Regions from separate parts of the Serratia sp. EC4 genome, predicted to be linked through region 2. Evidence: predicted binding sites of a transcription regulator. Region 2 holds the regulator's gene; each other region holds the start of a gene.

Region 1 (10,679 bases), on a different contig from region 2:
GTCGTTTTATCCTATAATCGCTCAATCATTGTCTTGTCAGTCATCTGTGTGGGAGGCATTGCCTCCCACAATTATTTCTAACGGACACAGAAGCGAAACATGAGCTCATCAACCCCCACCACCCCGATCTCCGCCTGGCTGGAAAGTCTACGCCCCCGCACCCTGCCGCTGGCCTTTGCCTCCATTGTGGTCGGCTCGGCAATCGCCGCCTGGCACGGCAGCCTGAAACCTGAAGTGGCGCTGCTGGCGCTGTTGACCGCCGGCCTGCTGCAGATCCTCTCCAACCTGGCGAACGACTACGGCGATGCGGTCAAAGGCAGCGACAAAGAAGATCGCATCGGGCCGTTGCGCGGCATGCAGAAAGGCATGATCACCCAGGCGCAGATGAAACGGGCACTGGTGGTGACGGTGGTGCTGATCGCCCTCGCCGGCTGTTCGCTGATCGCCGTCGCCTGCGAGCAACCCAGCGACGTGGTGGGCTTTCTGGTGCTGGGCGGGTTGTCTATCGTGGCAGCCATCACCTATACCGTCGGCAACAAGCCCTACGGATATTTGGGGTTGGGCGACATCTCGGTACTGGTGTTCTTCGGCTGGCTGAGCGTGGCCGGCACCTACTATCTGCAAACGCACACCTTCGACAGCGTGGTGATGCTGCCTGCCACCGCCTGCGGCCTGCTGGCGACGGCGGTGCTCAACATCAACAATCTGCGCGATATCGAGAGCGATCGCGAAAACGGCAAGAACACGCTGGCGGTGCGTCTCGGCCCGCACAAGGCGCGCATTTACCATGCCCTGCTGCTCGGCGGCGCAGTGCTGTGTTTCGCGCTGTTTACGCTGTTCAACCTGCACAGCCCGTGGGGTTGGCTGTTCGTGTTGGCGATCCCGCTGCTGATGCGCCACGGCCTGCGCGTGCTGCGCGATCCGACGCCGGTCGGCATGCGGCCGATGCTGGAACACATGGTCAAAGCGGCGTTGCTGGCCAACCTGCTGTTCGCCATCGGCGTGGCGCTCAGTTAAAAACTGATGATTTTGCCAACAGGGCGAATAAAGGGATATACTGAACATTCCAGCGGCAAACAGACGTAAAATCCTATGAAATACGATACTTCCGAACTTTGCGACATCTATCATGAAGAGGTAAACGTTGTTGAACCTCTGTTCTCCAATTTTGGCGGGCGTACTTCATTTGGCGGGCAGATCACCACGGTGAAATGCTTTGAGGATAACGGCCTGTTGTTCGATCTGCTTGAAGAAAACGGCCGCGGCCGCGTGCTGTTGGTCGACGGCGGCGGTTCGGTACGCCGGGCGCTGATCAACGCCGAACTGGCGCGCTTGGCCGCCCAGAACGAATGGGAAGGCATCGTGGTGTACGGCGCGGTGCGCCAGGTGGACGATCTGGAAGAACTCGACATCGGCATTCAGGCGATGGCGGCGATCCCGGCGGGTGCCGTGAGCGAAGGCGTGGGCGAAAGCGATATCCGCGTCAACTTCGGTGGCGTCACCTTCTTCTCCGGCGACCACCTGTATGCCGACAACACCGGCATCATCCTCTCCGAGGACCCGCTCGACATCGAGTGATTTCCGGTCATGAAAAAGGGCGCCTGAGGCGCCCTTTTCGTTGCTGCATGGCGTGAGGATCAGACCTCTTCCATTTTGCCCAGCAGCGCGCGCAGGCGATCTTGCCATACGTGCTGTTCTTCTTTCAGCTGTTGGTTTTCGCGCACCAACGCTTCGTGGTTGCCGGAGGCAGCCTGAACTTCCTGCGACAGAGAGTTGTTTTTGTCTTTCAGCTCTTCAATTTCCATCTGCAACAAGGTGATGGTATCAATCGCCTGCTGTACTTTTGCTTCCAGTTTCTCAAATACTTCAAATGACATGCTTCAGTCCCCTCATGATAGCAAGGCGTACATCTATAAGTAGCGGCCGCAACATCGGCTGCAGCTACTGCGAATATTGCATCGCGCTCAGTGACGCGCGCCGTTACGAAAGGCGCGCCGGTCTCGATTCGTTAAAAACGATTGTAAGTAGCCAGTCTCCGCCTGTCTAGCAACATACCGGATCATCGCGCAGTCTGTTGCAATTTTCCTGCCCCCGCCATCAGCAAAAACTGAAAATCCCCATCGCCGCCGCCGCGAGTTGTTAACAACCCTCAGCAAACCACTGGTCAGATCACACTTTTATGGCTCAGAAAGAACACTAAACGACGCGAAATCGCTCAATTTTATGACGCGCCACACACATTTTGATTTCGCTATTTCTCGTTTATGTTCGTTAACGATAAATTTACATCACGTCCTTATTCAATAATTGGACGAGATGAAAAAAACTGTGCCCATAGGCCGGATCTCTACCCAACTGAGCCTATAAACCAACAACCGCCGTTTTGCAGGACAACAACATTATGAGCCAAACCACCAGTCCGACATTAAAAGGCCAGTGCATCGCCGAGTTCCTCGGCACGGCGCTGCTGATCTTCTTTGGCGTAGGCTGCGTTGCCGCGCTGAAACTGGCGGGCGCCAGCTTCGGCCAGTGGGAAATCAGCATCATTTGGGGCCTGGGCGTCGCCATGGCCATCTATCTGACCGCCGCGATTTCCGGCGCGCATCTCAACCCGGCGGTCACCCTCGCCCTGTGGCTGTTCGCCTGCTTCGACGGGCGCAAAGTGGTGCCTTACATCATTGCGCAGGTCGCCGGCGCCTTCTGCGCAGCGGCCTTGGTCTACGGGCTGTACTACAACCTGTTCTTCGACTTCGAAGCGGCCCACCACATGGTGCGCGGCAGCAACGAAAGCCTCGAACTGGCCGGCATCTTCTCGACTTACCCTAACGCGCATATCTCCGTCGGCCAGGCCTTCCTGGTAGAAATGGTGATCGCGGCAATCCTGATGTGCCTGATCCTGGCGCTGACCGACGACGGCAACGGCATCCCGCGCGGCCCGCTGGCGCCGCTGCTGATCGGTATTCTGATTGCCGTGATCGGCGCCTCCATGGGACCATTGACCGGCTTTGCGTTGAACCCGGCGCGTGACTTCGGGCCGAAACTGTTCGCCTACCTGGCCGGCTGGGGCAAAGTCGCCTTCACCGGCGCACGCGACATCCCATACTTCCTGGTGCCGATCTTCGCCCCTATCGTCGGCTGTGGCTTGGGCGCTTTCGGTTACCGCGCGCTGATTGGCCGCCACCTGCCGTGCGACGTCTGCGTGACGGAAGAAGAGCCCGACGCCAAGACCCAGCAGCGTAAAGCATGATGGGTGCAGTTTTAAACGGTTAACAACAGCAGGATAATTACCATGACTGTAGAAAAAAAATACATTGTCGCACTCGACCAAGGGACCACCAGCTCACGCGCCGTCGTGCTCGATCACGACGCCAACATCGTTGCGGTATCGCAGCGCGAATTCCCGCAGATCTATCCAAAGGCCGGCTGGGTTGAGCACGACCCGATGGAGATCTGGGCGTCGCAAAGTTCGACGCTGGTAGAAGTGCTGGCGAAAGCCGACATCAATTCCGATCAGATCGCCGGCATCGGCATCACCAACCAGCGCGAAACCACCATCGTCTGGGAAAAAGAGACCGGCAAGCCGATTTACAACGCCATCGTTTGGCAGTGCCGCCGCACCGCCGACATCTGCGAGAAGCTCAAGCGCGACGGCCTGGAAGAGTACATCCGTCACAACACCGGCCTGGTGGTTGACCCGTACTTCTCCGGCACCAAGGTGAAGTGGATCCTGGACAACGTCGAAGGCGCCCGCGAGCGCGCCAAGCGCGGCGAACTGCTGTTCGGCACCGTGGATACCTGGCTGGTGTGGAAAATGACCCAGGGGCGCGTACACGTCACCGATTACACCAACGCCTCACGCACCATGATGTTCAACATCCACGAACTGGACTGGGACGAACGCATGCTGGAAGTGCTGGACATTCCGCGCGCCATGCTGCCGAAAGTCCGTCCGTCCTCCGAGGTATACGGCCAGACCAACATCGGCGGTAAGGGCGGCACGCGTATTCCTATCGCCGGTATCGCCGGTGACCAGCAGGCGGCGCTGTACGGCCAGCTGTGCGTTCAACCGGGCATGGCGAAGAACACCTACGGCACCGGCTGCTTCCTGCTGATGAACACCGGCAAAGAAGCGGTACGGTCGAAAAACGGTCTGCTGACCACCATCGCCTGCGGCCCGCGCGGTGAAGTGAACTATGCGCTGGAAGGCGCGGTGTTCATCGGCGGCGCGTCTATCCAGTGGCTGCGCGACGAGCTGAAACTGATCAGCGACGCCGCCGACTCCGAATACTTCGCCACCAAGGTGAAAGACAGCAACGGCGTCTATGTGGTGCCGGCCTTCACCGGCCTGGGTGCGCCTTACTGGGATCCGTATGCTCGCGGCGCCATTTTCGGCCTGACCCGCGGCGCCAACAGCAACCACATCATCCGCGCCACGCTGGAATCCATCGCCTTCCAGACCCGTGACGTGCTGGACGCCATGCAGGCCGACGCCAACACCCGCCTGCAATCGCTGCGCGTGGACGGCGGCGCAGTCGCCAACAACTTCCTGATGCAGTTCCAGTCCGATATTCTCGGCACCCGCGTAGAGCGCCCTGAAGTGCGTGAATCGACGGCGCTGGGCGCGGCGTTCCTGGCGGGCCTGGCCATCGGCTACTGGAACGATCTGGATGAAGTGAAGAGCAAAGCGGTGGTTGAGCGTGAATTCCGCCCAAGCATCGAAACCACCGAACGCAACTACCGCTACAGCGGCTGGAAAAAAGCGGTGGCTCGCGCTCAGGCATGGGAAGATCACGAGTAATCCCGAAGTTGCCGTTTCGCCAACAAGCGCTGCCTGCGGGCGGCGCTTTTTTTTTGCCCCGCCCTGCCGCCACCGCGCTGTGATAGACTTTGTCGATATTTTCTTCCCTTTCTCACAGACAGGTTTGCCATGAAACGTGAATTAGCCATCGAATTCTCCCGCGTTACCGAAGCCGCCGCGCTGGCGGGCTACAAATGGCTGGGGCGCGGCGACAAGAACGCCGCCGATGGCGCGGCGGTCCACGCCATGCGCATCATGCTCAACAAAGTGGATATCGATGGGCGCATTGTGATCGGCGAAGGCGAGATCGACGAAGCGCCGATGTTGTATATCGGCGAGCAGGTCGGTACCGGCCAAGGCGACGCGGTCGACATCGCGGTCGATCCGATCGAAGGCACCCGCATGACCGCCATGGGCCAGTCCAACGCGCTGGCGGTATTGGCGGTGGGCGATCGCGGCACTTTCCTGCACGCGCCGGACATGTACATGGAGAAGCTGGTGGTCGGCCCGGCGGCGCGCGGCGCCATCGATCTCAACCGGCCGCTGGCGGAGAACCTGCAGAACGTCGCCGAACGACTGGGCAAACCGCTGTCGCAGCTGACGGTGATCGTATTGGCCAAACCGCGCCACGACGGCGTCATCGCGCAGATGCAACAGTTGGGCGTGCGAGTATTCGCCATTCCTGACGGCGACGTGGCGGCCTCCATTCTCACCTGCATGCCCGAAAGCGAGGTCGATGTGATGTACGGCATCGGCGGCGCGCCGGAAGGTGTGATCTCAGCCGCGGTGATCCGCGCGCTGGACGGCGACATGCAGGCGCGTTTGCTGCCGCGTCATGAGGTGAAAGGCGACAGCGCCGAAAACCGCCGCATCGGCGAACAAGAGTTGGCCCGCTGCCGGGAGATGGGTATCGAAGCCGGCCAGGCGCTGCGTCTGGATCAGATGGCGCGCAACGACAACGTGATCTTCTCCGCCACCGGCATCACCAAGGGCGATTTGCTGGAGGGCATCAGCCGCCAGGGCAACATGGCCACCACCGAAACGTTGCTGATCCGCGGCAAGTCGCGCACCATCCGCCGTATCCGTTCGACCCACTATCTGGATCGCAAAGACCCGGCGCTGCACGAGTTTCTGCTGTAACGAAACAGGGCGCCGAATGGCGCCCTGATGATTGATGGCAAACCTCATGCCCTTGCCGGGTCGGCAGAGAACAGTGAATAAAAAACAAGGAAAATCAATTTATTGATTTTCGGCTAATAACCACAAAGGGGAGAAAAACCACGCTTTTTCTTCCCTTTGTCAACGGTATGAGGGCGCCGAATGGCGCCCTGTCGTTATGCGGTATGTCCTTGATGCTGCATGCGATTGGACAGCGGCCACCAGCACAGCAGGATCAGCAGCGCCATCGCGAACATCAGCAAGCCGAGGCTGAACTGCCCGGTTTGCGGCAGCATGGCGGAAAGCCAGGTCGCCAGACCGGACCCCATGTTCTGCATGCCGCCCACCAATGCGCCCGCCGCGCCGGCCAGGTAAGGGAACGGCTCCATCGCCCCGGTGGTCGCCAGCGGGAACAGCATGCCGGCGCCGAAGAAGAACAATGCGGCCGGCACGATCAGCGTCCAGATGTTCATCACGCCGAACCAGCCCGGGATCCACATCATCGCCCCCGCCAGCAGGCAGCTAATCACCGAATGCCACATCAGCGTGTGGAAGGTCTTGCCGTCGCGCCCGGCGTACCAGGCGCCGAAAAACGCCGCCGGGATCGGCAGAATGAACAGGATGCTGACGGTCAGCCCACTCAGTCCCAACACGCCGCCCATCAACACGCCGCAGCTGGCCTCGAATACCGCAATCCCCGCCAGCGCGCCGATCAGCATCACCAGATAGCAACTGAAGGTGCTGTCACCCAGCAGCTGGCGGAAACTGGCCAGCATGCGACGTTTTTCCGTTTGCACCGGACGGGTTTCCGGCAGCCAGCGGAACATGGCGAAGGCGACGCAGGCGCACAGCCCCAGCAGGAAGGCGTAGCAGGCGCGCCAGCCGAACACCATCGCCAATGCGCCGCCGATCACCGGCGCCAGCAGCGGGCTGACCAAAATCCCCATGTTCAACAGGCTGTTGGCGTAGCGCAGTGCGGTGCCGGCATACAGATCGCGCGGCATGGTGCGCGCCATCACGCCCGCCACGCCGGTGCCCATGCCCTGAATCGCGCTGGCGGCAACCAGCATCGTCAGATTGGTGGACAGCAGTGCGCCCAGCGCACCGGCCAGGAAGATCATCATGCCGGTCAGGATCACCGGGCGACGCCCGATACGATCCGATATCGGCCCGTAAATCAGCTGGGAGAAACCGTAGGTCAGCAGATACGCCGCCATCACCCGTTGCACAGCGCCGGTGCGAACCGACAGATCGTGGGCGATATCAGCAATCACGGGAACATAAATGGTTTGCGCCATCTGGCCGACGGCGACCAACAGGATAAGCATCACCAGCAGGTGAAAATTCTCTAGTTTTCTCATTATCTTCGTTAACGTTTCAACTCGTCACAGCGTCCCGGTATGGCCGTTGCAGCAGCCAGAACGGCGAGCAGCCCTCTATGGCGGCATAAACTAATCAAATCTGATTTTTTTAGCGAGTTTCAGGCAGATATTGATCCAGGTCACACTGGCAGCAAACCCGACCAGGCTCGTAAATTAAACTGTACGTCTAACGCTTTGGAGTTAAAAATAGCGCCCTTGCAGTAGCCGCGCTTTAGCATTTAATCGATAATTATTTTCATCAACTTGAAATAAAATAACACCATAGGGATTTGGTTCATGAAAACACCTGAGCTGATTTTATTGCAGTTAAAGGCTCTCGGCCCGCACTCGGCCAAAATGCTGGCGGAGCGTCTGGACATCACGCCGATGGGCATCCGACAACATCTGCAATCCCTGGAAAAACGTGAGTTGGTTTGTTACGAAGAAGCGCGCAGCAAGGTCGGCCGCCCGACGCGCTACTGGTCGCTGACAGCGCGAGGGCACGCTTTTGCGGCCGCCGATCAGGAGCGGCTGCGGGCATCCGCGCTGCGGCTGTTTGGCGGCGCCGGCGTGGAACCGTTGCTGAGCGCGCGCGAAGAGCAGCTTTATCTGCGCTATGCCGAAGAGCTGTCCGCCGAGCGCAGCCACCAAGAGCGGTTAGCCCGATTGGTGCGTCTGCGGCAACATGACGGTTACATGGCCGAATTGCTCGATCATCCGCACGGTGCGCTGTTGGTGGAAAACCACTGTCCGATCGGCGTGGCCGGTTCCAACTGCAGCAGCCTGTGCAATTCCGAGCTGCAGCTGTTTCACCGCCTGTTCGGCAACGACTACCGGATAGAGCGCACCACGCACGCCATTTCCGGCTCACGACATTGTGCTTATTTGATTCGACCACGGGAGCTTTAGAGTATGGCTGAATGGGTAAACGGCAAGGTTACGCAGGTAAAACAATGGACCGACGGGCTGTTCAGCCTGGTGGTCAATGCCCCCATCGATCCTTTCACCGCCGGGCAATTCGCCAAACTGGCGCTGGAGATCGACGGCGAACGAGTGCAACGCGCTTACTCCTACGTCAATGCCCCCGATGACGCCAACCTGGAGTTCTATCTGGTGACGGTGCCGGAAGGCAAACTGAGCCCGCGCCTCAATCAGCTGCGGCCAGGGTCGGATGTCATGGTGACCAAAGAAGCGGCCGGCTTCTTCGTGCTGGATGAGGTGCCCGACTGCGACACGCTGTGGATGCTGGCGACCGGCACCGCCATCGGCCCCTATTTATCGATTCTGCAGCAAGGCGTCGGCCTGGAACGCTTTAACAACCTGGTGCTGGTGCACGCCGCGCGTTTTGCGCGCGATCTGAGCTACCTGCCGCTGATGCAGCAATTGCAGCAACGCTACAACGGCAAGCTGCGCATCCAGACCGTCGTCAGCCGCGAAGAAACGCCCGGTTCACTGACCGGCCGCGTGCCGGCGCTGATCGAGGACGGCCGGCTGGAAGCGGCGATCGGCTTGACCATCGACGCCGAAACCAGCCACGTGATGCTGTGCGGCAACCCGCAGATGGTGCGGGACACCCAGCAAACGCTGAAAGACCATCGCCAGATGCGCAAACACCTGCGCCGCAAACCGGGCCACATCACCAGCGAACACTACTGGTAACCCAAAGGGGATCAGCGGAACTTCACCGGTTCGGCTTCCGGGCCGAACCGATTGTCTCCCGGCGTGCCGACGAAGGCGCCCAGATCGATCATCATCATCACGATAATCAGCGTCGGGATAAAACGCCCGACGCCCCATTGCCAGATCGGCGCCAGCATTTGCCAGTTGCCCGCCGCCAGCATCCACGCCAGGATCAGCAGCAGCGCCCACCAGCCGGCCTTGTTGCGATCGTGCAGACGTTTGACCAGCACCGCCGCCGTCGGCCACAGCAGCGCCACGATAAAGAAGGCGATGGATTGGATGGCGATCAATTGATAATTGGCCAGCGTAAACGCCGCCGCCATCAGCGCCAACCACAGCCCCATCCAGATCCAGAAGTCGCGCCGCCCGATGCGGCCCTTAAAAGAAAAACACCACTGTTGTAACGTCATCGATTCCTGCGCTCTAAGCCTGCCCATATTCTGCGCCGCAGTGTAACATAGGCGCTGCCGGGCCGAGTTTTCCGCCTTGCATAACGCGGTGCGCCGCACAGCTTTCTCGTCAGCGAACCGATAATGGCGCGGGATCTTTGACAAGGCCCGCGAGTTATCGCTTTAATCGGAGCCATCTTTGTCCTTGATGCCATACGCCATGCTGAGAAAAACCCTCGTCATTGCCTGTCTGTTGCAGGCCGCCGCCAGCGCCTGGGCCAATCCGCCGCCCGCCGATGCAACGCCCGCCGCACCTTACCTGCTGGCCGGCGCGCCGACGTTCGATCTGACGGTGGTCAAATTCCGCGAAAAATACAATCGCGACAACCCGAAGCTGCCGATTGGCGAATTCCGCGCCATTCCGGCCACCGAAGACGATTCGCCGCTGCTGACGCGCGCCGCCAGCAAACTCAACGAAAACCTGTATGCCTCCACCGCGCTGGAGAAAGGCACCGGCAAAATCAAAACGTTGCAGATCACTCACCTGCCGCTGCAACAGGCCAATGAAGAAAAAGCCGCGCGCGCCATCGCCATCAACTACATGGCGGCGCTGATGCGCCAGTTCGAACCGGCGTTGACGGTGGAGCAGAGCCAGAACAAGGTGAACAGCCTGCTGGAAAAAGGCAAAGGATCGCGCTTTTACCAACAGCAGGTCGGCGCCATTCGCTATGTCGTCTCGGACAACGGCGATAAAGGCGTAACCTTCGCGGTTGAACCGATTAAGCTGGCGCTTTCCGAGCCGTAACGGCGCGGCATTTAATGACGAAAAGCAAAGCCTTCGCGCTTAATGATCTCTATACTGTTGGGCAGGTAAACTGCCGGTCCGGCAGTTGTCATTTCGACTCTCGCGTTCCCTAGTTGGAGGAAAAAACATGCGTCATCCATTAGTTATGGGTAACTGGAAGCTTAACGGCAGCACTCACATGGTCAACGAACTGATCGCCGGTCTGCGCAATGAGCTGAGCAGCGTTGACGGCTGTGGCGTCGCCATCGCCCCGCCGGTGATGTATCTGGATCAGGCCAAGCACGCGCTGGCCGGCAGCCGCATCGCGCTGGGCGCGCAGAACGTGGACGTTAACCTGTCCGGCGCCTTCACCGGTGAAGTTTCCGCCAACATGCTGAAAGACGTCGGCGCTCAGTACATCATCATCGGCCACTCCGAGCGTCGCACCTACCACAAAGAAAGCGACGAAGTCATCGCCGAGAAATTCGCCGTGCTGAAAGAAGCCGGCC
Region 2 (10,679 bases):
ATTTTGATGGCGTCCGCCGAGCCGTAGAACAACCCGGTGCCGATGGCCGATCCCAGCGCCATAAAGCGGATATGACGCGTGCTGAGGCCGCGTTTCAGCTTATTGTCGGGGGCAGTGGTGGGTGACTGTTGTTGCATGAAAATGACCCATAGTTTTAAACGAAAAAAAGCCACGGACATGTCCGTGGCCCTGGATTTAGCCGGGGGATTATCAGTGCGCGGTCACTTGGGAACGCGTGCACACCCGATCATAAATCGCGACCAGCGCCAACATCAGCAGCGAAGGCGGCAACCATGCCAACCCCTGCTCCGCCAGCGGCAGGTGAGTGGACCAGGCCGGCAGCAGCTGCTGGAAGCTGGACGCTTTCACCGCGTCAAGAATACCAAACAACAGGCTGACAAGCATCACCGGCGCGATGATGCGCGGCGCGCTGTGCCACCAACGCAGGGTGAAGCTCAGCACCACCAGCACGATGCACGGCGGATAAATCGCGGTCAGCACCGGAATGGAGATCTGGATCAGGTGGCTCAGGCCGAGGTTGGACACCACCATCGAGAACAGGCCCAGGATAAACACCAGCGTCTTGTAAGAGAACGGCAGGTATTGCGCGAAGAACTCGGCGCAGGCGCAGGTCAGGCCCACCGCGGTCACCATGCAGGCGATGAAGATCAGCGCCGCCAGGAAGAAGCTGCCGAGGCCGCCGAAGGTGTTCTGAACGTAAGCGTGCAGGATCACCGCGCCGTTGGTGGCGTCAGGCACCAGCGCGCCGCTGCCGGAGCCCAGCTTGAACAGGCTCAGATAAACCAGCGTCAGGCCCACGCCGGCGATCAAACCGGCCAGAATGGTGTAACGGGTCAACAGACCGGCGTCTTTCACGCCGCGCGAGCGCGCCGCGTTGACGATAACGATGCCGAATACCAGCGCGCCCAGCGTATCCATGGTCAGATAGCCGTTAACGAAGCCGGAGGAGAAAGGCACGCTCTGATAAGCCGCCGTCGCCGGGATAGGCGCGCCGGCAGGCCACAGCAGCGCGGCGATGCCCAGTACGGCCAGCGCGACGATCTTCAGCGGCGCCAGCACGTGGCCGACGGTATCGAGCAGACGGCCCGGATACAGGGAGATGCCGATCACCAGCGCGAAGTACACCAGACTGTAGATGAACAGCGGCATGGCGCCGTCGCCGGTCAGCGGGGCGATGCCCACCTCAAAGGACACGGTGGCGGTGCGCGGCGTGGCGAACAGCGGGCCGACGGCCAGGTAGCAGACGGTCGCCAGCAGCAGGCCGGCGCCGCGGCCGATCGGCGAACTGAGGGCGTCGATGCCGCCGCCGACGCGCGCCAGCGCGATGACGGTGATGACCGGCAGGCCCACGGCGGTGAGCAGGAAGCCCAGCGCAGCGATCCAGACGTGTTCACCGGACTGCAAGCCGACCATCGGCGGGAAGATGATGTTCCCGGCCCCAACGAATAAGGCAAAGGTCATGAAGCCCAGTGCCAGGATATCTTTTGACGTTAAACGATGACTCATACGATGTCGTGTTGCCTGTTCAAATGAAAAAAAATTGTCCGATAGCGTGGTGGCGAAACGCCCCACCCGGTTGCCGGCATGCCCGATCGTCGCAGCGCCTAATAAGCACCCTAAACGCAGTCGATCCGGCGTTTATGTCCCTATTCGAAAGTGGCCGCTCATGAAGATGGGCAAAATTTTAGGAGTTATAAAAATGGAGGTTTAATCCGACAACGAAGGCTAAGGTAAACGTTTATAGCGCTTCAAGGCAAGACGCACGGCGAAAAGCAGAGCTATCGACCATATAAACTTTAGCCACCAGTCGATCATATTGGCTATCAATAAATATACACTACATGATTTGTATCATTTTTGAACAATGAATTCACGAAACGTGAAGCATATATCGCTTTACCGCGCGAAAACGCCAATAAATGCCCGGTTTTCGCGTGGTATAAGCTCCGTTTTGCCGTGAAAAAAGGCGAAAATTACGCCGATTTTTGTCGCTTATTGCGCCGTGGCCGGCGCGAGCGGTGGCAACCCGAGCGCCTGACGAGTCTTCTGCAGGGCGGCCGGCGGCAGCGGCAGATAGCCGTCGTGGTTGACCAGGCTTTGCCCTGGTGTCGACAGCACGCGATCGAGGAACGCGGCGGTCAGCGGCTCCAGCGGTTGATTGGGGGCTTTGTTGATGTAGATATACAGATAGCGCGACAGCGGGTAGCGATCGTTGCGCACGTTGGCGGCGGTAGGCGCGACATAGTCTTCTCCCGACTCCGCCAGCGGCAGCAGCCGCACGCCGCTGGCGCGAAAACCGATGCTGGCGTAGCCGATGCCGTTGAGCGAACCGGCCACCGCCTGCACCACCGAAGCCGAACCAGGCAGCTCATTGACGCGCGGCATGAAATCGCCGCCGCACAGCGCGCGCAGTTTGAAATAGCCGTAGGTGCCGGACGCCGAGTTGCGGCCGAAGCGTTGCAGCGAGCGTGTCGCCCAGTCGCCGCGCAGCCCCAGCTCGCCCCAGCGCGTCAGCGGCTGGCTTTCACCGCAGCGCCGGGTGGCGGAGAAAATGCGATCGAGCTGCTGCAGGTTAAGGCCGCGCAGCGGATTGTCCTGATGCACCAACACCACCAGCGCATCCACCGCTACCGGCACCGCCAGCGGCGCATAACCGTAACGGTGTTCGAACGCCGAAACCTCGGCCGCCTTCATCGGCCGGCTCATCGGGCCCAGCTGCGCGGCGCCCGCCGCCAACGCGGTCGGCGCGGTCGACGAACCGGCGGCCTGGATCTGCAGGTTGACGTTGGGATAATGCTGGCTGAAATCCTGCGCCCACAGCGCCATCAAATTCGCCAGCGTGTCGGAGCCGACGCTGGACAGGTTGCCCGCCAACATGCCGTCAGGCTGCGCCAGCGCGCCGCGTCCGGCCAGCAGCGCCAGGCAAAGCAACAGCCCTCGGGTAATTCGGGTCATACCGGTGTCTCGCGTTAATTTTTCACCGCATTCTCTGATAAAGCGGCGGGAACAATCAACCGATTGGGCAAGGTAAAGATAAAGCGGGTGCCGATCCCCGGTTCGCTGAGGATCTCCAGCCGCGCGTCGTGATGGCTGAGCGCGTGCTTGACGATCGCCAGCCCCAGCCCGCTGCCGCCGGTCTGGCGCGAACGGGCCTTGTCGACGCGATAAAAACGCTCTGTCAGGCGCGGCAGATGCTCGGCGGCGATGCCCGGCCCGTTGTCGCTGACCTGGAATTGCGCGCCGTGCGCCGTCTGCTGCCAGCTGACTTCGATATGGGTGCCCTTCGGCGTGTGGTTGACCGCGTTGTACACCAGGTTAGACACCGCGCTGCGCAACTGATCTTCATTGCCGAACACGTTGAGCTGTTCGTTCACCCGGAAGGTGATCTCGTGATTGCCGCCGCTCAGCGATTGCGCCTCGCGCTGCAACACCCGCAGCATCAGCGGAATATCCACCCGCTCGTTCATGTCGACATTGGGCGCCGCCTCGATGCGCGACAGCGTCAGCAGCTGCTTGACCAGCCCGTCCATCCGGCGGGTCTGCTCTTGCATGGTGCTAAGCGCCTTGCTGCGCAGCGAGCCATCCTGCTCTTCGTCGCCCATCATCTCCAGATAGCCCTGCAGCACCGTCAGCGGCGTGCGCAGTTCATGACTGACGTTGGCGAAGAAGTTGCGCCGCGCGCCCTCCAACTGGCGCATCTGGGTGACGTCGCGCGCCACCATCAGCAGTTGCCCTTCAGAATACGGCATCACGCGGAATTCGACGTAGTGTTCGTTGTTCAGCTGCAGCGTCAGCGGGCGCGAAAACTCCTGCTGTTGCAGATAGTGGCTGAATTCCGGATAACGCAGCAGGTTAAGGATGTGCTGGCCATTGTCTTCCGGCCAGCGAAAGCCGAGCAGATGCTGCGCCAGCCCGTTGCACCAGAAGATATTGCCTTCGACGGTGGTCATCACCACCGCGTCAGGCAGCGATTCGGCCCCGCTGCGAAAGCGCTTGATCAGCAGCGCCAGCTCGCGCCGGCGGCGGCGGTTGCGCTGCTGCATCTGATACAGGCCATAGAACAGCGGCTCCCAGCTCCAGCGGCCGGGCGGCGGCGTCATGCTGCGGTCGATCCACAGCCAATGGGAGAGTTTGAGCTGGTTGTAGAAATTCCATACCAGCGCAGCCAGCGCGGAGGCCAGCAGGAACCAGGGCAGATAACCGAAAATCAGCCCCAGCAGTAAGGCGGGCAGACAGAAAAGAGCCAGCTCCAGAGCCAGCCTCTTCCACGACAGACGTTCTAACACGGCATATTCTCCAGCGCGGCGCGATCAGTAGCGCGTTGAGAACCGGTAGCCGGTGCCCCGAACGGTTTGAACCATTTTATCATGCCCACTGGTTTCTAACGCCTTGCGGAGCCGACGGATATGCACGTCAACGGTACGGTCTTCCACATAAACGTTAGTGCCCCAGACGTGATTAAGCAACTGCTCGCGGCTATAAACCCGCTCCGGGTGGGTCATAAAGAAGTGCAGCAGCTTGAACTCTGTCGGCCCCATGTCCAGCGCCTGATCGTTCGCCATTACGCGATGGGAGGACGGATCCAGACTCAGCCCTTGCATTTCAATCACTTCTTCCACCGCCATCGGCGAAATGCGGCGCATGACCGCTTTGATGCGCGCCACCAGCTCCTTGGGCGAGAACGGCTTGGTGATGTAATCATCCGCCCCCACTTCCAGGCCGCGCACCCGGTCTTCTTCTTCGCCGCGCGCGGTCAGCATCATCACCGGGATATCGCGGGTCAGCGCTTCGCGCTTCATATGTTTGATAAACTGAATGCCGGAACCGCCGGGCAACATCCAGTCAAGCAACACCAAATCAGGGAACGGCTCAGACAGACGCGTCACGGCGCTGTCATAATCCTCGGCTTCCAACGGTTGGTAACCATTCTGTTCCAACACAAAGCACACCATCTCACGGATCGGCGCTTCGTCTTCCACCACCAGTATGCGTCTTGCCATCGTCAATCCTGCCAATGTGTTAGCGACTTTTCGGGCGCCATTATGCGTCAGTTTTGTGACACTTTTATGAAAAAAACCGGCTGTTATAGGCAGTAAGCATAGCGATTATTTCCCGCAGTAAAGAAAAATCATCCGGTTGTCATCATCATTGCGCCGGGACAGCCGCCGCCGCGGCCTTTATAATCATCGCCATTATCTTCACATCCGGGAGTGTCATGCGCCTGATCCACACCTCTGACTGGCACCTTGGCCAGTACTTTTTCACCAAAAGCCGCGCCGCCGAGCACCAGGCTTTTCTGAACTGGCTGATCGAACAGATCGAACAGCAGCAGGTGGATGCGCTGATCGTCGCCGGGGATCTGTTCGATACCGGCTCGCCGCCCAGCTATGCCCGCGAGCTGTACAACCGCTTCGTGGTGGAACTGCAGCGCACCGGCTGCCAGTTGGTGGTGCTGGGCGGCAACCACGATTCGGTCGCAACGCTGAACGAATCGCGTGAACTGCTCTCCTGCCTGAACACCACGGTGATCGCCAGCGCGCAGGGCGCCCCGGAACAGCAGATCGTGGTGCTTAACCAACGCGACGGCCAGCCGGGCGCGGTGCTGTGCGCCATCCCGTTCCTGCGGCCGCGCGACCTGCTCACCAGCCGCGCCGGCGAATCCGGCGCGCAGAAACAGCAGGCGCTGCAGGAAGCCATCGCCGAACATTACCAAGCGCTGTATCAGGCGGCCTGCGAGCGCCGCGACCAGCTGGGCCTACCGCTGCCGATCGTCGCCACCGGCCACCTGACCACCGTCGGCGTCACCACCTCCGACTCGGTGCGCGACATCTATATCGGCACCCTCGACGCCTTCCCGGCGCAGGCCTTCCCGCCCGCCGACTATATCGCGCTCGGCCACATTCACCGCGCGCAGAACGTCGCCAAATCGGAGCATATTCGCTATAGCGGCTCACCGATCCCGCTCAGTTTCGATGAGCTGGGCAAAGCCAAAAGCGTCTTCCTGGTCGATTTCGCCGACGGCGCTTTGCAGCGGGTAGACGCGTTAACGATCCCGCAGTTTCAGCCCATGCAACTGATCAAAGGCGATCTGGCCGAGATCGAACGGCAGCTGCGGCAATTTGCCGACTATGCCGGCGAGCTGCCGGTGTGGCTGGATATCGAAGTGGCGACGCAGGACTACCTCAGCGACATCCAGCGCCGCATCCAGCTGATGGCGGATGAGCTGCCGGTGGAAGTGGTGCTGCTGCGGCGCAGTAAAGAGCAGCGCCGCCAGGCGATCGCGCAGCAGGATAAAGAAACGCTGAACGAGCTGAGCGTCAACGAGGTGTTCGAACGGCGTCTGACACAGGAGGCCGACATGCCCGAAGCGCGCCAACGGCGGATGCACCAACTGTTCCGCCAGGTGGTCGAGGCGGTGCAGCAGAACGCCGAGGAGAACAACCCATGAAGATCCTCAGCCTGCGGTTAAAAAACCTCAACTCGCTGCAGGGCGAATGGAAAATTGACTTCACCGCCGAGCCGTTCGCCAGCAACGGCCTGTTCGCCATTACCGGCCCGACCGGCGCGGGCAAAACCACCCTGCTGGACGCCATCTGCCTGGCGCTGTACCACCAAACGCCGCGCCTCAACGTCACGCCGAGCCAGAATGAACTGATGACCCGCCACACCGCCGAATCGCTGGCGGAGGTCGAATTCGAGGTCAAGGGCGTCGGCTATCGCGCCTTCTGGAGCCAGCGCCGCGCCAAAAACGCGCCGGACGGCAATCTGCAGGCGCCGAAGGTCGAACTGGCGCGCCGCGAGGACGGCAAGATCCTGGCGGACAAGGTGCGCGACAAGCTGGAGCTTACCGCCGCCATCACCGGGCTGGACTTTGGCCGCTTCACCAAATCGATGATGCTGTCTCAGGGGCAGTTCGCCGCGTTCCTCAACGCCGACGCCAACGATCGCGCCGAACTGCTGGAAGAGCTGACCGGCACCGAAATCTACGGGCGGTTGTCCGAACAGGTGTTCGAGTCGCACAAGCAGGCCAAAACCGACCTGGATGCGTTGCATCAACGCGCCAGCGGCATCGAACTGCTGAACGACGAGCAGCGCCAGTCTCTGACCGAACAGCTGACGGCGCTGAGCGCGCAGGAAATCGCCCTCGGCGAGCAAACCCAGCGGCAGCAACAGGCGCTGAGCTGGCTGCAGCAATGGCAACGCCTCCGGCAACAGCAAAGCGAGGGGCAATTGCGGCTGGACACCGCCCAGCGCGAGCAGGCGGAGGCCGCCCCGCAGCTGCAGCGGCTGGCGCGCAGCGAGCCGGCCGAGAAATTGCGGCCGCTGCGCGGCGAACGCGACCGTTGCCGCGCCGAACTGCAGACGATACAACAGCAGGCAGCCCAGCTGACGCAACAACAGGAACAGCACTCGGCGCAGCTGGCGCCGCTGCAGCAGGCGGTGGAAAAAAACCGTCTGGCGCAGCAAGCCCATGCCGAGCATATGCGGCAACAGCAACAGTTGATCGATGACCAGGTGGCCCCGCTCGACCATCAAATAGCCCAACTGCAGTCGACACAGGCCGAGCGGCGACAGGCCGGCGATGCCGCCGCGCAGCAATGCGCCCAGCAGCAGACCGCGCTGGAGCAGCTCACCACTCAGCGCAGCCAGCTGACGACGCAGGCCGCACAGTTTCAGCAGCAGTTGAATGCGCTGACCGAAGCGCTGGCCGCTCAACAGCAACAGCAACAGGCGCTGGAGGCGCAAACGCCGCTGGCCCCGCTGCGCCAGCGCCTGAGCGCCCTGGCGGATCTGCGCCCAACGCGCCAGCAGCTGTTTACTCTATCTTCTTTGTCGCAGCAAATCGTTAAACGGCTGGAACAGCAGCGGCAAGAGCTAAACATCGGTCAACATGAACTGACCCAGTTGGAGCCACAGCTAGAACTCATCCGTCAGCAATTTAAGCAGCAGAAAGCCCACCAGGCCGATGTTGAAAAAACCTATGCGCTGGAACAACGGATCGTGGGTCTGGAGGCCGAGCGCGCCCGTTTGCAACCCGGCGCCCCCTGCCCGCTGTGCGGCTCATGCGAGCACCCGGCGGTAGAACAATACCAAGAGGTAAAACTGTCAGAAACCGCGCAACGTCTGGAGCAAATGAAAGCCCAGACCGAAGCATTGCAAAAACAAGGCGTCGAGCTGCGAGCCCGTTACGACAACCTGCAACAGCAATTGCAGCGTCAGCAGCAAACCATCGCGCAGGATGAACAACAGCTGGCCGGCCAACAGCAACAGTGGCAGCAGCTCAGCGCGCCGTTGGCGTTCGACTTTACGCTGGCGGATGGCGAGCAACTCAGCGCCTGGCTGAACGGCTGCGACGACGAAGAACGGCGCGGGCAACACGCGCTGCAACAGCATGAACAGGCGGCGCAGGCGGTACAGCAGGCGAAGGATGCGCTCATCGCTCTGCAAACGCAGCAGCAGCAGACGCAGCAACAGCTGGCGTTGCTCGAAGAACGCTTTACGCTGCTGCAGAAAGCCCACGCCGACAGCCAGCAACAGCAGCAAGAGCTGCATCAACGCTGGCAAGAAGGCGAGAAGACCCTTGCCGAACGACGCGCGCAGCGGCTGGCGCTGTTCGGCGAACAGCAGGTCGCCGAGGTGCGCGAACAGCTGCGCGCCAAACAAACCGCCTGCGAACAGGCCAGCGTTCAGGCCGCCGAGCAGTGGCAAAAGGCGCAGGAACTGCGCGAACGCCTGGCCGGCCAGCAGGCCGGGCTGCAACATCAACACACTCAGATGCAGGAGCGGCTGCAGCAGGCGCAGCAGCAGTGGCAGCAGGCGCTGGCCGACAGCGAATTCGCCGATGAAACCGCCTTCACCGCCGCGCTGCTGGACGATGTCCTGCGCCGCGAATTGCAACAGCGCAAAGAACAGCTGCAACAGCGGCAGGTGGAGGCCGCCGCCCTGCTGACGCAGGCGACGCAAACGCTGGAGCAGCACCGGCAAAACCGCCCTGAAGGGGTGGATGAAGCCAACGCGGATCTCGATGCGCTCACCCAATCGCTGGCCGAACTGGCACAGCAGTTGAAGGCGCTGCAGCTGCGCCAGGGCGAACTGCGCAACCAGCTGGAAAGCGACGCCGAACGCCGTCTCAATCAACAGGCGCTGTTCGAGCAGATCGCCCGCAGCCAGCAAGACTACGACGACTGGAGCTGCCTCAACCAGCTGATCGGCTCAAAAGAGGGCGACAAATTCCGCCGCTTCGCTCAGGGGCTGACGCTCGATCATCTGGTGTATCTGGCCAACCTTCAACTCGGCCGGCTGCACGGGCGCTACCTGCTGCAGCGCAAGACCAGCGACGCGCTGGAGCTGCAGGTGGTGGACACCTGGCAGGCCGACGCGCTGCGCGATACCCGCACCCTGTCCGGCGGCGAGAGCTTCCTGGTCAGCCTGGCGCTGGCGCTGGCGTTGTCCGATTTGGTCAGCCACAAAACCAGCATCGACTCGCTGTTCCTCGACGAAGGTTTCGGCACGCTGGATGCCGAAACCCTCGATACCGCGCTGGACGCGCTGGACAGTCTGAACGCCTCCGGCAAAACCATTGGCGTGATCAGTCACGTCGAGGCGATGAAAGAGCGTATTCCGGTGCAGATCAAAGTGAAAAAGGTCAACGGGCTCGGCGTCAGCCGGTTGGAGGCGCACTTCAGGCTGGAATGATCCCGCCGCGCGCGGCGCAGAAGTGTGACCGCGGCGGCACTCCGCAGTGAAAAGCGTTGAGCCGCGGCAAGCACGGGTTATTATGCAGGCATAACAGGATTGTTACTGTATCCCCTTCGCCGCTCAGGCCGCAGGACAGAAACATAAAATACAGGCAAAACCTGACGCCCGGGATCGCTTCCGGGCGTCAGGTTTTTTCGTTTTCAGGATGCTGAAACACCGGGAAAAACCATGAAAATCGCTAAAATACTCAATAATAACGTGGTGATTACGCTGGACGACCGTCAGGAAGAGACGGTGGTAATGGGAAAAGGAATCGGCTTTAAAAAGAAGCCCGGCGATACGCTGGACGAAAGCCTGATCGAAAAGGTGTTCACCCATAACGGCGGTGAAATCGCCGAGCGCTATAAAGAGCTGCTCGCAGAGATCCCATTGGCCTGCGTCACCACCGCCGACAGGATCATCACCCTCGCCCGCGAACGCCTGCCGGGCAAGTTGCATAACATCGTCTACATCACGCTGACCGATCACATCCACTTCGCCCTGCAGCGCCATGCGCAAGGGCTGGATATCAAAAATGCGCTGCTGTGGGAGATTAAAAAGCTCTACCCGGCCGAGTTCGCCGTTGGGCTGGAGGCGCTGGCCCTGATCGCCCAGCGGCTGGATACCGCGCTGCCGGAAGACGAAGCCGGATTTATCGCCCTGCACCTGGTCAACGCTCAGCTTAACGACGAGATGCATAACACGCTGCACATCACCCGCGTGATGCAAGAGATCCTCAACCTGGTCAAATACCATTTCCGCTTTGATTACAACGAGGAATCCCTGAGCTACCACCGCTTCGTCACCCATTTGAAGTTCTTCGCCCAGCGCCTGCTGGGGAAAAACTACGTCGACAGCGACGACGACTCGCTGTATCAGGTGGTGAAAGAGAAATACCGCGAGTCTTTCGCCTGCGCCGG
Region 3 (10,679 bases), 390 kb from region 2:
CCGCCTTGTTGCAAGCGGTATAACAACTGTAATTCAGTAAGTTAATGCTTTCAACCGCCGCAGGGCGCAATGAGGCGATCGCCGCGTGATACACTGGCCGCTGAACCAGCAAGAGGGCGGCAGGATGGAAGCGGTACGCGCAGCGATAGAGAAACAGGTGCTCAGCCTGACCGGGCTGGCGCTCGGCGGCGTCGATTTTGAGAATCCGCCCGGCGATCCGGGGCTGTTCGGCCCGCAGTCTGTCATCTGGCAGGTACATCGCGATTTCACGCCGATGCTGTGCGGCGGCGTCAGCGCCTTGCTGCTGCAAATGCTGCACCCGCTGGCGCTGGCCGGCGTATGGGATCACTCCAATTTTCGCGACGATATGATCGGCCGCCTGCGCCGCACCAGCCAGTTCGTGTCGGTCACCACTTTCGGCCCGACCGCCGAGGCGGAGCGGCTGATCGCCAAAGTCAAAGCCATCCATCTGCGGGTAACCGGCGTCGGCGGCGACGGCACGCCTTATGCCGCCAGCGATCCGGCGCTGCTGACCTGGGTGCACGTGGCGGAGAGCAGCCGCTTTCTGGCCAGCCACCTGCGCTACCGTAACCCCCATCTTTCCCACGATTTGCAGGATCAATACTATCGTGAAGCGGCGCGCGTGGCCGCCGCGCTGGGAGCCACTGCAATACCTCAGTCCTGCGCGGAGGTCGAAGAATACCTGCAGGCGATGCGGCCGCAGCTGGTGTGCGATGAACGCACCCAAGAGGTGGCGCGCATTCTGCTGAAGGCGCCGGCGCCGAGCGCGTTGGCGCGCCCGCTCGGTGGGGTGGTGATGCAGGCGGGCATCGATCTGTTGCCCGACTGGGCGCAGCGGCAGTTCGGTTTTCATCCGGGCGCGCTGCGGCGGCGGCTGGTGCGAACGGGCGCCGCCGGTTTGGGCAAGGTGCTGGGCGCGTCGATGCGCAACGGTTCCTATCAGCGCGCGGTGCGGCGCATCACTCGGCCGTCATGAGCCGCAGCCGCTATAATTAGCCTTTGTTTATCTTCGTTTACGGCCGTTTTTGAGACTTTTACGGGTGATCCGGCCAGTAATGCGTTTTACACTTGGGGCAAAGCCACATTCCATTTTTGGCGCGCAGCCGATTCTGCCGCGCCCTGACCCTATTGAGGTGATATGAACGAGTCATACGTACTTGCTGAAGTCAGCAATGAGAACCAGACGCTGGTCGCGGTGGTTCAGCAAGATCACCGGGCAGCCTATTTTTACATCTATCCCGCCGAAGCCTACAGCGATCGCTATCAGGTGCGCGCCTGCTGGCTGCGCAACCTGGCCGCCGCGCCGCTGCAGGAGGATCGCGCCGCGTTGGAACAAGGGCAGCCGCCGATGCTGGCGGCGGAGTTTTGCCGCAACCTGGAAGGGGAAGCGCCGCTGAACCCGGAAGGGCTGATGGTGGTGTGGAGCGAAAGCGACGACGGCGCGGCCCTGTGGTATTACGGCCAACTGCTGGCGGTGATCCCCGGCTGGAGCCTGTATATCGACCATTCGGTGTGCTATTCGGCCAGCTGCATCAAGGAGAGCCCACTGGCCTATCCGCTCGGTTCGGCCTCGACCAACACGCAATATGCGCAGGCGGAAAGCACCCGGCAGTTTTGGCGCAGCTGGCAGCGTGAAGAGGGCAATCCGTGGCCGAAGATGCAGCGCGATTTTCAGGCGCGCTATGAGCAGCATTTCGGCCCTTCGGTAAAATATTACGCCATCGATCAGGGCAAGTGGCCGCCGATGGCCATCACTCAGCACGAGCGCGACGGCATCTATTACTTCCTCACCATGGGGGTCAGCATCCGGCCGATGCCGTGGGTGGAGATCCTGTTCAACGACGAGGCTTCGCGCTATCGCCGCATGGAGATGGCGATCGCCATCGACAGCCAATACATGACCGAAGACAACGCGGTGCAGATGGCCAGCGCGCTGGCCGGTTTCGCGCACGCGCCGTGGGCGCGGTTGACCTGGATCGGCGAAGGGCACACGCTGGAGTCCGACGTGGCGCCGTTGGGCTACGAAGGCTATATTTTATCGTCGTCCTTCTATCCGCATCACGCGCACCTGGCGTTGCCGCAGCAGTACGGCGACCCGGTGAACCTGTTTTGGGCCAGCCCGGTGTTTACCGCCGAGCGCCAGCTGGCGCACGCCACGCCGAACGGCGGGCACGATCTGGTGAACCGGCTGCGCGAGCAGGGCGTTGACCACATTTTCCGCCCGCGCCAGCCGGTGTGCTGACGCCATTTATCTTCTCTTCGGGAGCCGCCATGACCACCGCGCTGTTGATTATCGATGTGCAGGAAGGGTTGTTTACGCCGCCGCCGGCGGATGCCGCGGGCACCGTTGCGCGCATCAATCAGTTGAGCGAGCGCGCCCGCCGGGCGGGCGTGCCGGTTGTCGTGATTCAGCACCACACGCCGGACGACGAACTGCCGCACGGCAGCGCCGCCTGGCAAGTGCTCGCGGCGCTGAAGGTGGCGCCGGGCGACCATCGGGTGGATAAAACCACGCCGGACTCCTTCCTGCGCACCTCGCTCGGCGCGTTGCTGATCGCCAACGGCGTATCGCAGCTGGTGGTTTGCGGCTACTCCACGCCGTTTTGCATCGATACCACGGTGCGCAGCGCCGCGGCGCGCGGCTATCCGGTGACGCTGGCGGCGGATGCGCACACCTGCCACGACAAATCCTATGCCGACGGTTTGCTGATCCGCACCCACCATAACGAGACGCTGTCGAATATCGACAGCTTCGGCGTGCCGATCCGCGCCGTGCCCGCGGCGGACATCGTGTTCTGAGAACGGAAAACGGGGGCCAGCGCCCCCGTTCGTTATTTCAGGCCCGCTCGCCGCGCCGCCACCTTGGCCAGCGCCGCCCAGTCCAGATCCGCATCCCCCTGCGCCATCGCGTCGAGGAAGTTGTCTTTCAGCACCCCGGCGAACGGCATCGGCGTATGGCTGTCGGCGCCGGCGGCCAGCGCCAGCCCGACGTCCTTCAGCCCCAGCGCCAGCCGGAATCCGGCGGGTGAATACTTCTCGGCGGCGATCAGCGCGCCATAGCCCTGGTAAGCCGGGGCGGCGAAGACGGTGCCGCTCAGCATCTGCAGGTAGTCGGCGCCGGACACGCCATAGTTGCGCACCAGCGCGCTGCCTTCCGCCATCGCTTCAATGGCGCTGGCCAGCGTAAAGTTGGTGGCGATTTTGACCACGTTGGCCTGCGCCGGATCGGCGCCGAAGTGCCAGGTTTTCTGGCCGAGGGCATCGAACAGCGGCTGCGCTTGCTTCAGCCGCTCGCTATCGCCGGCCGCCAGAATATTCAGCTTGCCGGCGGCGGCCACGTCGACCCGCCCCAGCACCGGCGCGGCGAGGTAGCCGATGCCGTGTTCCGCATGCAGCGTCGTCAGGCGTTTGGCGAGTTCGACCGAGATGGTCGCCATATTGATATGCAGCGCGCCCGGTTTCATCCGCTGCAGCAATCCGCTGTCCACCACCACCTGCTGCGTGGCGGCATCGTCGGCCAGCATGGTGATCAGCACGTCGGCATCGGCCAACTGTTCCAGCCGTTCGGCCTGCCGCGCGCCGGCGCTCACCAGCGGCTGCGCCGCCTGTGGCGAGCGGTTCCATACCGTTAAGGCGAAGCCCGCCTGCAACAGGTTGGCCGCCATGGCGCTGCCCATCCCACCCAGTCCGGCAAATCCGATCTTCATCATGCGCTCCTTTTTCAGGTTGAAGGTTTTACCCTAGCGCGCCAGGCCAGGAACGCAAATGCCGGAGTGTAACGCCGTCTTACGCGCCGGCGGCGGGCTATTGACGCGCTGCCGCGGCGGGTATACCTTGATGGCATGAATATATCGATGCACTCCACCCACAATCAGTCATGGTGGCGCCTCTTCTGAGGCGGCACGAGTATTCACATCTCTTTTTAATGCCGCCGGTTTGGCGGCATTATTTTTTGTGGCGTTGATCCGGCGGTCTACAGACCTTCAGGAGCACTGTCATGAGCTACACCATTCTTACCGGCGATCGCGCCACCGGCCCACTGCATTTAGGCCACTTCGTCGGCTCGCTGCGCCAGCGCGTCGCACTGCAGCACCAGCATAACCAAACGGTGATGGTGGCGGATTTGCAGGGCCTGACCGACAACGGCAACAACCCGCAAAAAATCAGCGCCAACGTGCTCAACGTCGTGGCCGACTATCTGGCGGTCGGCATCGATCCGCACAAGACCACGATCTGCCTGCAGTCGGCGCTGCCGGCGTTGGCCGAACTGACGATGTACTACCTTAATCTGGTCAGCGTGGCGCGGCTGGAACGCAACCCGACGGTGAAAAACGAAATCGCCGAGAAGGATTTCGCCCGCAGCCTGCCGGCCGGTTTTCTGATCTATCCGGTCAGCCAGGCGGCGGACATCACCGCCTTCGGCGCCACCCACGTGCCGGTCGGCGAGGATCAACTGCCGATGCTGGAGCAAACCAACGAGATCGTGCGGCGCTTCAACCACATCGTCGGCCAACCGATATTAACGGAGTGCCAGCCGCTGTTGAGCAACGTTGGGCGTCTGCCAGGGCTGGACGGGCAGGGCAAGATGTCGAAATCGCGCGGTAACGCCATCCCGCTTGGCGCCGGCGCCGACGAGGTGCACAAGGCGGTGATGAGCATGTTCACCGATCCCGGCCATCTCAACGTCAGCGATCCCGGCCGGGTGGAGGGCAACATGGTGTTCACCTATCTGGACGCCTTCTGCGAAGACGCCGCGCTGGTGGCGGAACTGAAGGCGCACTACCGCCGCGGCGGGTTGGGGGACGTGAAGATCAAACGGCTGCTGGAGGATTGTCTGCAGAGCCTGCTCGAACCGATCCGCACCCGCCGCGCCGAATTCATCGCCGATAAAGGCGAGCTGACGCGCATCCTGCAGCACGGCACCCGCCGCGCGCATCAGGTCAGCCAGCGGACGCTGCAGCAGGTCAAGGCGGCGCTGGGGCTGGACTTCTTCACCCTGGCGTGAGGCGCACGCCGGGGCGGCACGCGTCACGCCCCGGCCATAAAACCATCATCCCACTGTCATAAACTTATCCGTTAATAGGTGCCCATAATGATTAGCCACTGAAACCAGAGAAATCATATGGCTCAGGCACTGTTAAAATTGGCGCAGCACGAGTTCCCAGGGCAGCACGCCGCCGCATCCCGCAAAGTGTTATCGGTAAAGGGGCTCGGCAAGGCCTACAAAGCGCAGCAGCGCGTGCTGGATGACATCAATTTCGATCTGCACGCCGGCGAATTCGTGGCGGTGATCGGCCGCTCCGGCGCGGGCAAGTCCACGCTGTTGCATACCCTCAACGGCACCATTCCTTCCAGCTGCGGCGAGATGCTGCACTTCGAAGACGATGGCGTGGCGCAGGATATCGCCCAGCTTGCCGGCCGCCAGATGCGCCAGTGGCGCGCGCGCTGCGGCATGATCTTCCAGGACTTCTGCCTGGTGCCGCGGCTGGACGTGATGACCAACGTGTTGCTGGGCCGCCTGAGCCACACTTCCACCCTGAAATCCTTCTTCAAACTGTTCGATGACGCCGACCGCGCTCGCGCCATCGAGCTGTTGCAGTGGCTCAACATGCTGCCGCACGCGCTGCAGCGCGCCGAGCACCTCTCCGGCGGTCAGATGCAGCGCGTCGCCATCTGCCGCGCGCTGATGCAAAACCCGCAAATCCTGCTGGCCGATGAGCCGGTGGCGTCGCTCGATCCGAAAAACACCCGCCGCATCATGGACGCGCTGCAGAAAATCAGCGAAGACGGCATCGCGGTGATGGTGAATCTGCACTCGGTCGAACTGGTGAAAGAGTATTGCTCGCGGGTGATCGGCATCGCCCACGGGAAGATCGTGTTTGACGGGCATCCTTCGCAACTGAACGAACGGATCCTGCACCAGCTGTATGGCGAAGAAGCCAATCAGATCCATTGAAGCACTTTTGACCTTTACCCTTTACACACAAGGCACACCTGATGAAAAAAGTATTGAGTCTGACCACCCTGATGGCCGGCGCGATGATGGTATTTAATGCTGCCGCAGCGGATGCGCCGAAAGAGCTGAACCTGGGCATTCTCGGCGGCCAGAACGCCACCCAGCAGATCGGCGATAACCAATGCGTGAAGCAGTTCCTGGACAAAGAGTTGAACGTCGATACCAAGCTGCGCAACTCGTCCGACTATTCCGGCGTGATCCAGGGCCTGCTGGGCGGCAAGATTGACCTGGTGCTGAGCATGTCGCCGTCGTCGTTCGCCTCGGTCTACATCAAGGATCCGAAAGCGGTGGACATCGTCGGCATCGCGGTCGACGACGTTGACCAGTCGCGCGGCTACCACTCGGTGGTGGTGGTGAAGGCCGGCAGCCCGTACCAGAAACTGGAAGACCTGAAAGGCAAGGCCATCGGCTTCGCCGATCCGGATTCCACCTCCGGCTTCCTGATCCCGAACCAGGCGTTTAAAAAGCTGTTCGGCGGCACGGTCGACAACAAATACAACAACACCTTCTCCAGCGTCACCTTCTCCGGCGGCCACGAGCAGGACATCCTCGGCGTGCTGAACGGCCAGTTCGAAGGCGCGGTGACCTGGGCGTCGATGATTGGCGACTACAACACCGGCTACACCAGCGGCGCGTTCACCCGCATGATCCGCATGGATCACCCGGACCTGATGAAGCAGATCCGCATCATTTGGCAGTCGCCGCTGATCCCGAACGGCCCGATCCTGGTGAGCAACTCGCTGCCGGCCGACTTCAAGGCCAAAGTGGTCACCGCTATCAAGAAGCTGGATAAAGACGATCACGCGTGCTTTATCAAAGCGATGGGCGGCAAACAGCACATCGGCGACACGACCCTGGCGGAATACCAGACCATCATCGATATGAAGCGCGAGCTGACCAAAGGCGACCGTTAATTCCCGGCTGCCTCGGCCGTTCGAATGAAGGGGTTCAGCATGCTGAACCCCTTGTTCCATCAAGATGGAAGACCTGCATTGAATACCGATTTCGCACACTATTACCAACGGATCCGCAGCAAGCAAAAGCGCGAAGCGCTGCTGTGGTCGCTCGGGCTGGTGGTGTTGTACCTGGGCGCCGGCAACCTCGCCGAGTTCAACCTGCACACCGTCTGGGTGTCTATTCCGCACTTCTTCGACTATCTGGCCGAAACCGTGCCGACGTTGCACTGGAACCTGTTGTTCGCCGACGGGCGCACCGAAGGCTCGCTGGCCTACTGGGGCTATCGCCTGAACATCCAGCTGCCGCTGATCTGGGAGACCCTGCAGCTGGCGCTGGCGGCGACCATTTTCTCGGTGCTGGTGGCGACCGTGCTGGCGTTTCTGGCGGCCGGCAACACCTATACCCCGGCCTCGGTGCGGCTGGCGATCCGCACGCTGGTGGCGTTCTTGCGCACCATGCCGGAGTTGGCGTGGGCGGTGATGTTCGTGATGGCGTTCGGCATCGGCGCCATTCCCGGCTTCCTGGCGCTGGCGCTGCACACCATCGGCAGCCTGACCAAGCTGTTCTACGAATCGATCGAAACCGCCTCCAACAAGCCGGTGCGCGGGCTGGCGGCCTGCGGCGCCACGCCGCTGCAGCGCATGCGCTTCGGCCTGTGGCCGCAGGTGAAGCCGGTGTTTCTCTCCTACAGCTTCATGCGGCTGGAGATCAACTTCCGTCAGTCGACCATTTTGGGGCTGGTGGGGGCGGGCGGCATCGGCCAGGAGCTGATGACCAACATTAAACTCGACCGCTACGATCAGGTCAGCATGACGCTGCTGCTGATCATCGTGGTGGTTTCCGTGCTCGACTACGTGTCGGGCGAGCTGCGCAAGCGCGTGGTGGAGGGGGAAAAATGATAGCGGGTACTCCGGCGTCGGCGGAAACGCTGCGCCAGCTAAAACAGCAGCATCCGGCGATCTTCGCGCAGCAGGGGCGTTACCTGCGCACCGTCGGCCTGATCGCCTTGGCGATCGTGCTGTACTACGTGTTCTTCTTCTTGGTCTTCGGCATTAGCTGGCCGCAGTTTATCAACGGCTGCCAGCAGTTGGGGCGCTATTTCCTGCGCATGTTCGTCTGGCACGACTTCGCCAACTGGCCGTTCATGTACTACTTCCAGCAGATCGGCATCACCATCGCCATCGTGTTCGCCGGCACCATCACCGCGTCGCTGATCGCGCTGCCGCTGTCGTTCTTCGCCGCGCGCAACGTGATGTCGACGCCGCTGCTGCGGCCGATTTCGGTGCTGGTGCGCCGCTTGCTGGACGTGCTGCGCGGCATCGACATGGCGATCTGGGGGCTGATCTTCGTGCGCGCCGTCGGCATGGGGCCGCTCGCCGGGGTGTTGGCTATCGTGATGCAGGACGTCGGGCTGTTGGGCAAACTGTACGCCGAAGGGCACGAGGCGGTGGACAAGTCCCCCAGCCGCGGCCTGACGGCGGTGGGCGCCAACGGGTTGCAGAAGCACCGCTACGGCATTTTCACCCAGTCGTTCCCCACCTTCCTGGCGCTCAGCCTGTATCAGATCGAGTCCAACACCCGCTCTGCGGCGGTGCTGGGCTTCGTCGGCGCCGGCGGCATCGGCCTGGTGTACGCGGAGAACATGCGGCTGTGGAACTGGGACGTGGTGATGTTCATCACTCTGATCCTGGTGGTGGTGGTGATGATCATGGACAAGGTCTCGTCAATGCTGCGCAACAAGTACATCATCGGCGAAGACATCCCGCTGTATCAGCAAAAAAGCCAAATCGATTGAGAAACCCCTTTCCGATCCCTATACTGCCGCACATTCAAGGTGTGCGGCCATACCCGTCATACTTGGAGTTGCCTCTTTGTTGGCTGCATTTGCGCGCCCCGGTCACATAGTTAACTATGCTCCGGGGGCTTACAAATTTGCCGCCGCGATGCAACTCCAATTATTTTGGGTATGGGGCATTTTTTACAATGCGCACGTCCCCGTTAGACAAATAAGGCAATGCAATCCCATGATGAACAACGACGTGCTGCGCAGCGTGCGCTATATGCTGAGCATTAACAACGCCAAAATGGTCGAGATTATCAAACTGGACGATTTCGAGGTGGCGGTGTCGGCGATGGACGCTTACGTGATCAAAGAAGGCGAGCCGGGCTACGAGAAGTGCCCGGACGAAGTGATGGCGCACTTCCTCAACGGCCTGGTGTTCTTCAAGCGCGGCAAGGACGACAAGTTCCCGGCGCCGGCGGTTGAACTGCCGATCACCAACAATCTGGTGCTGAAAAAGCTGCGCGTGGCGTTCGAGCTGAAAGACACCGACATGCACCAGATTTTCACCGCGGTGGACTTCCGCATCTCCAAGCCGGAGTTGAGCGCGCTGTTCCGTAAAGAGGGCACCAAGAACTACCGCCCGTGCGGCGATCAGATGCTGCGCTACTTCCTCAAAGGGCTGGCGCAGCGCATTCGCGGCGAGTAACGCGCAGCGTTCACCGAACATCAGGCGCAATCGCAAGGTTGCGCCTTTTTTATTGCCCCTCTCCCGCCCGCCGTTGTTGTACTGGCCCTCAGCCATCCGCCATTGATGGTGGGCGTGCCGCCCGTCCGGTTACTTTCTCATGGTCAATTCAGTCACCCAAACCATGAGGAAAGCAGGATGCCAACCATCACGAAAACCCAATCACTTTACACCTTGACCCGGCCGGTCTGGCTGGATGCAGCGGGCATGAGCAAGGGCATCGATCACGATCGCCAGCATCTGGGCATCATTCTCGCCGCCGGGCAGGTGCTGCGAGTACGCCAGACCAACGCGGCGTTTACCGGCAAGCTCACGCTGCGCTTGCTGAATGACGACAGCAAAACGGAGGCGGAATTCAGCGTCGGCGCGAGCTGGGTCGAGGCCCAGGTCAATGCCGTCTCGGTGCCGTTCATCGATACGCCGTATGGGCAGGGCGAGCCGGCGCTGGAGTTCGAGTATCCGGACACGGCAAAAGCGCTGCCGGTTTATCGCCGTGGCGAAAACGAAGCCGCGTTCTTTGCCCGCTGGGACGAGCGGGACGCCGAGTTTGCCCTGGTCGATGCGGAGTACGCTGTGTTGCTGGTGCCGAAAATCAGTAAACCGACGCTGAAGTCGCTGGGCGAAGCGAAAAACATCGACGGGCTGATCGCCTACTACGATCGCATTTTCACTTTCTATAATGCGCTGACCGGCGTTTCGTTCGAGGCTGAACACGAATCCGATCGCAATATTCGCAACCGCTACTTTATGAAGGCCGATAAGCACGGCGCCGGCGCCGCGTATTACGGCGGCCGCTGGACGGCGGAAACCAGCAACTCGGTCAGCAGCTTCTGGCTGACGCCGAAAGACAGCAACTGGGGCAGCCTGCATGAGATCGCGCACGGCTATCAGGGGCACTTTATGGGCGACAAATATTTCTCCACCGGTGAGATGTGGAACAATATTTATGCCGCTTGCTATCAGGACGTGATGCTGGGGGAACGCAAATACCAGGAGGGGTGGCTGTATAACTACGGCAACGCGGCCGGCGTCGAGAAGAAAATCATCGATTTGATCGCTCAGGGTACGCCGCTAAACCAGTGGGATCTCCGCTCCAAGCTGTTCTTTGCGATGCTGATGGTCGACAAGGCAGGCAAGAACGCCTTCACGCACTTTAA

What was found. The regulator PhoB, encoded in region 2, activates phosphate uptake and scavenging genes when phosphate is short. The targets are predictions, from matches to a motif close to CTGTCATAAAACTGNCNNAT.
Positions count from the first base shown of each region.
Region 1: ACP39K_RS22340 (MIP/aquaporin family protein) is a predicted target of PhoB. The motif match lies at 2,211-2,230, and genes of this name have one in related genera.
Region 3: phnC (phosphonate ABC transporter ATP-binding protein) is a predicted target of PhoB. The motif match lies at 5,069-5,088, and genes of this name have one in related genera.

Region 1 is NZ_JBNIDE010000011.1:77,044-87,722, reverse strand. It holds gene hslU (ATP-dependent protease ATPase subunit HslU) at 1-17, shown strand, start outside; gene ACP39K_RS22355 (1,4-dihydroxy-2-naphthoate polyprenyltransferase) at 100-1,017, shown strand; gene rraA (ribonuclease E activity regulator RraA) at 1,093-1,578, shown strand; gene zapB (septal ring assembly protein ZapB) at 1,638-1,877, opposite strand; gene ACP39K_RS22340 (MIP/aquaporin family protein) at 2,402-3,247, shown strand; gene glpK (glycerol kinase GlpK) at 3,290-4,798, shown strand; gene glpX (class II fructose-bisphosphatase) at 4,928-5,938, shown strand; gene emrD (multidrug efflux MFS transporter EmrD) at 6,133-7,317, opposite strand; gene ACP39K_RS22320 (helix-turn-helix transcriptional regulator) at 7,615-8,226, shown strand; gene fpr (ferredoxin--NADP(+) reductase) at 8,230-8,976, shown strand; gene ACP39K_RS22310 (DUF805 domain-containing protein) at 8,988-9,407, opposite strand; gene ACP39K_RS22305 (DUF1454 family protein) at 9,607-10,191, shown strand; gene tpiA (triose-phosphate isomerase) at 10,319-10,679, shown strand, end outside.
Region 2 is NZ_JBNIDE010000002.1:98,544-109,222, reverse strand. It holds gene proY (proline-specific permease ProY) at 1-137, opposite strand, end outside; gene brnQ (branched-chain amino acid transport system II carrier protein) at 211-1,527, opposite strand; gene ACP39K_RS07145 (PstS family phosphate ABC transporter substrate-binding protein) at 2,014-2,976, opposite strand; gene phoR (phosphate regulon sensor histidine kinase PhoR) at 2,991-4,307, opposite strand; gene phoB (phosphate response regulator transcription factor PhoB) at 4,332-5,021, opposite strand; gene sbcD (exonuclease subunit SbcD) at 5,237-6,469, shown strand; gene sbcC (exonuclease subunit SbcC) at 6,466-9,717, shown strand; gene licT (BglG family transcription antiterminator LicT) at 9,949-10,679, shown strand, end outside.
Region 3 is NZ_JBNIDE010000002.1:491,190-501,868, forward strand. It holds gene ACP39K_RS09065 (oxygenase MpaB family protein) at 125-997, shown strand; gene ACP39K_RS09070 (suppressor of fused domain protein) at 1,160-2,263, shown strand; gene ACP39K_RS09075 (cysteine hydrolase family protein) at 2,293-2,820, shown strand; gene ACP39K_RS09080 (NAD(P)-dependent oxidoreductase) at 2,853-3,728, opposite strand; gene trpS (tryptophan--tRNA ligase) at 4,019-5,026, shown strand; gene phnC (phosphonate ABC transporter ATP-binding protein) at 5,144-5,977, shown strand; gene phnD (phosphonate ABC transporter substrate-binding protein) at 6,019-6,951, shown strand; gene phnE (phosphonate ABC transporter, permease protein PhnE) at 7,030-7,893, shown strand; gene phnE (phosphonate ABC transporter, permease protein PhnE) at 7,890-8,789, shown strand; gene ACP39K_RS09110 (YehS family protein) at 9,019-9,483, shown strand; gene ACP39K_RS09115 (putative mucin/carbohydrate-binding domain-containing protein) at 9,661-10,679, shown strand, end outside.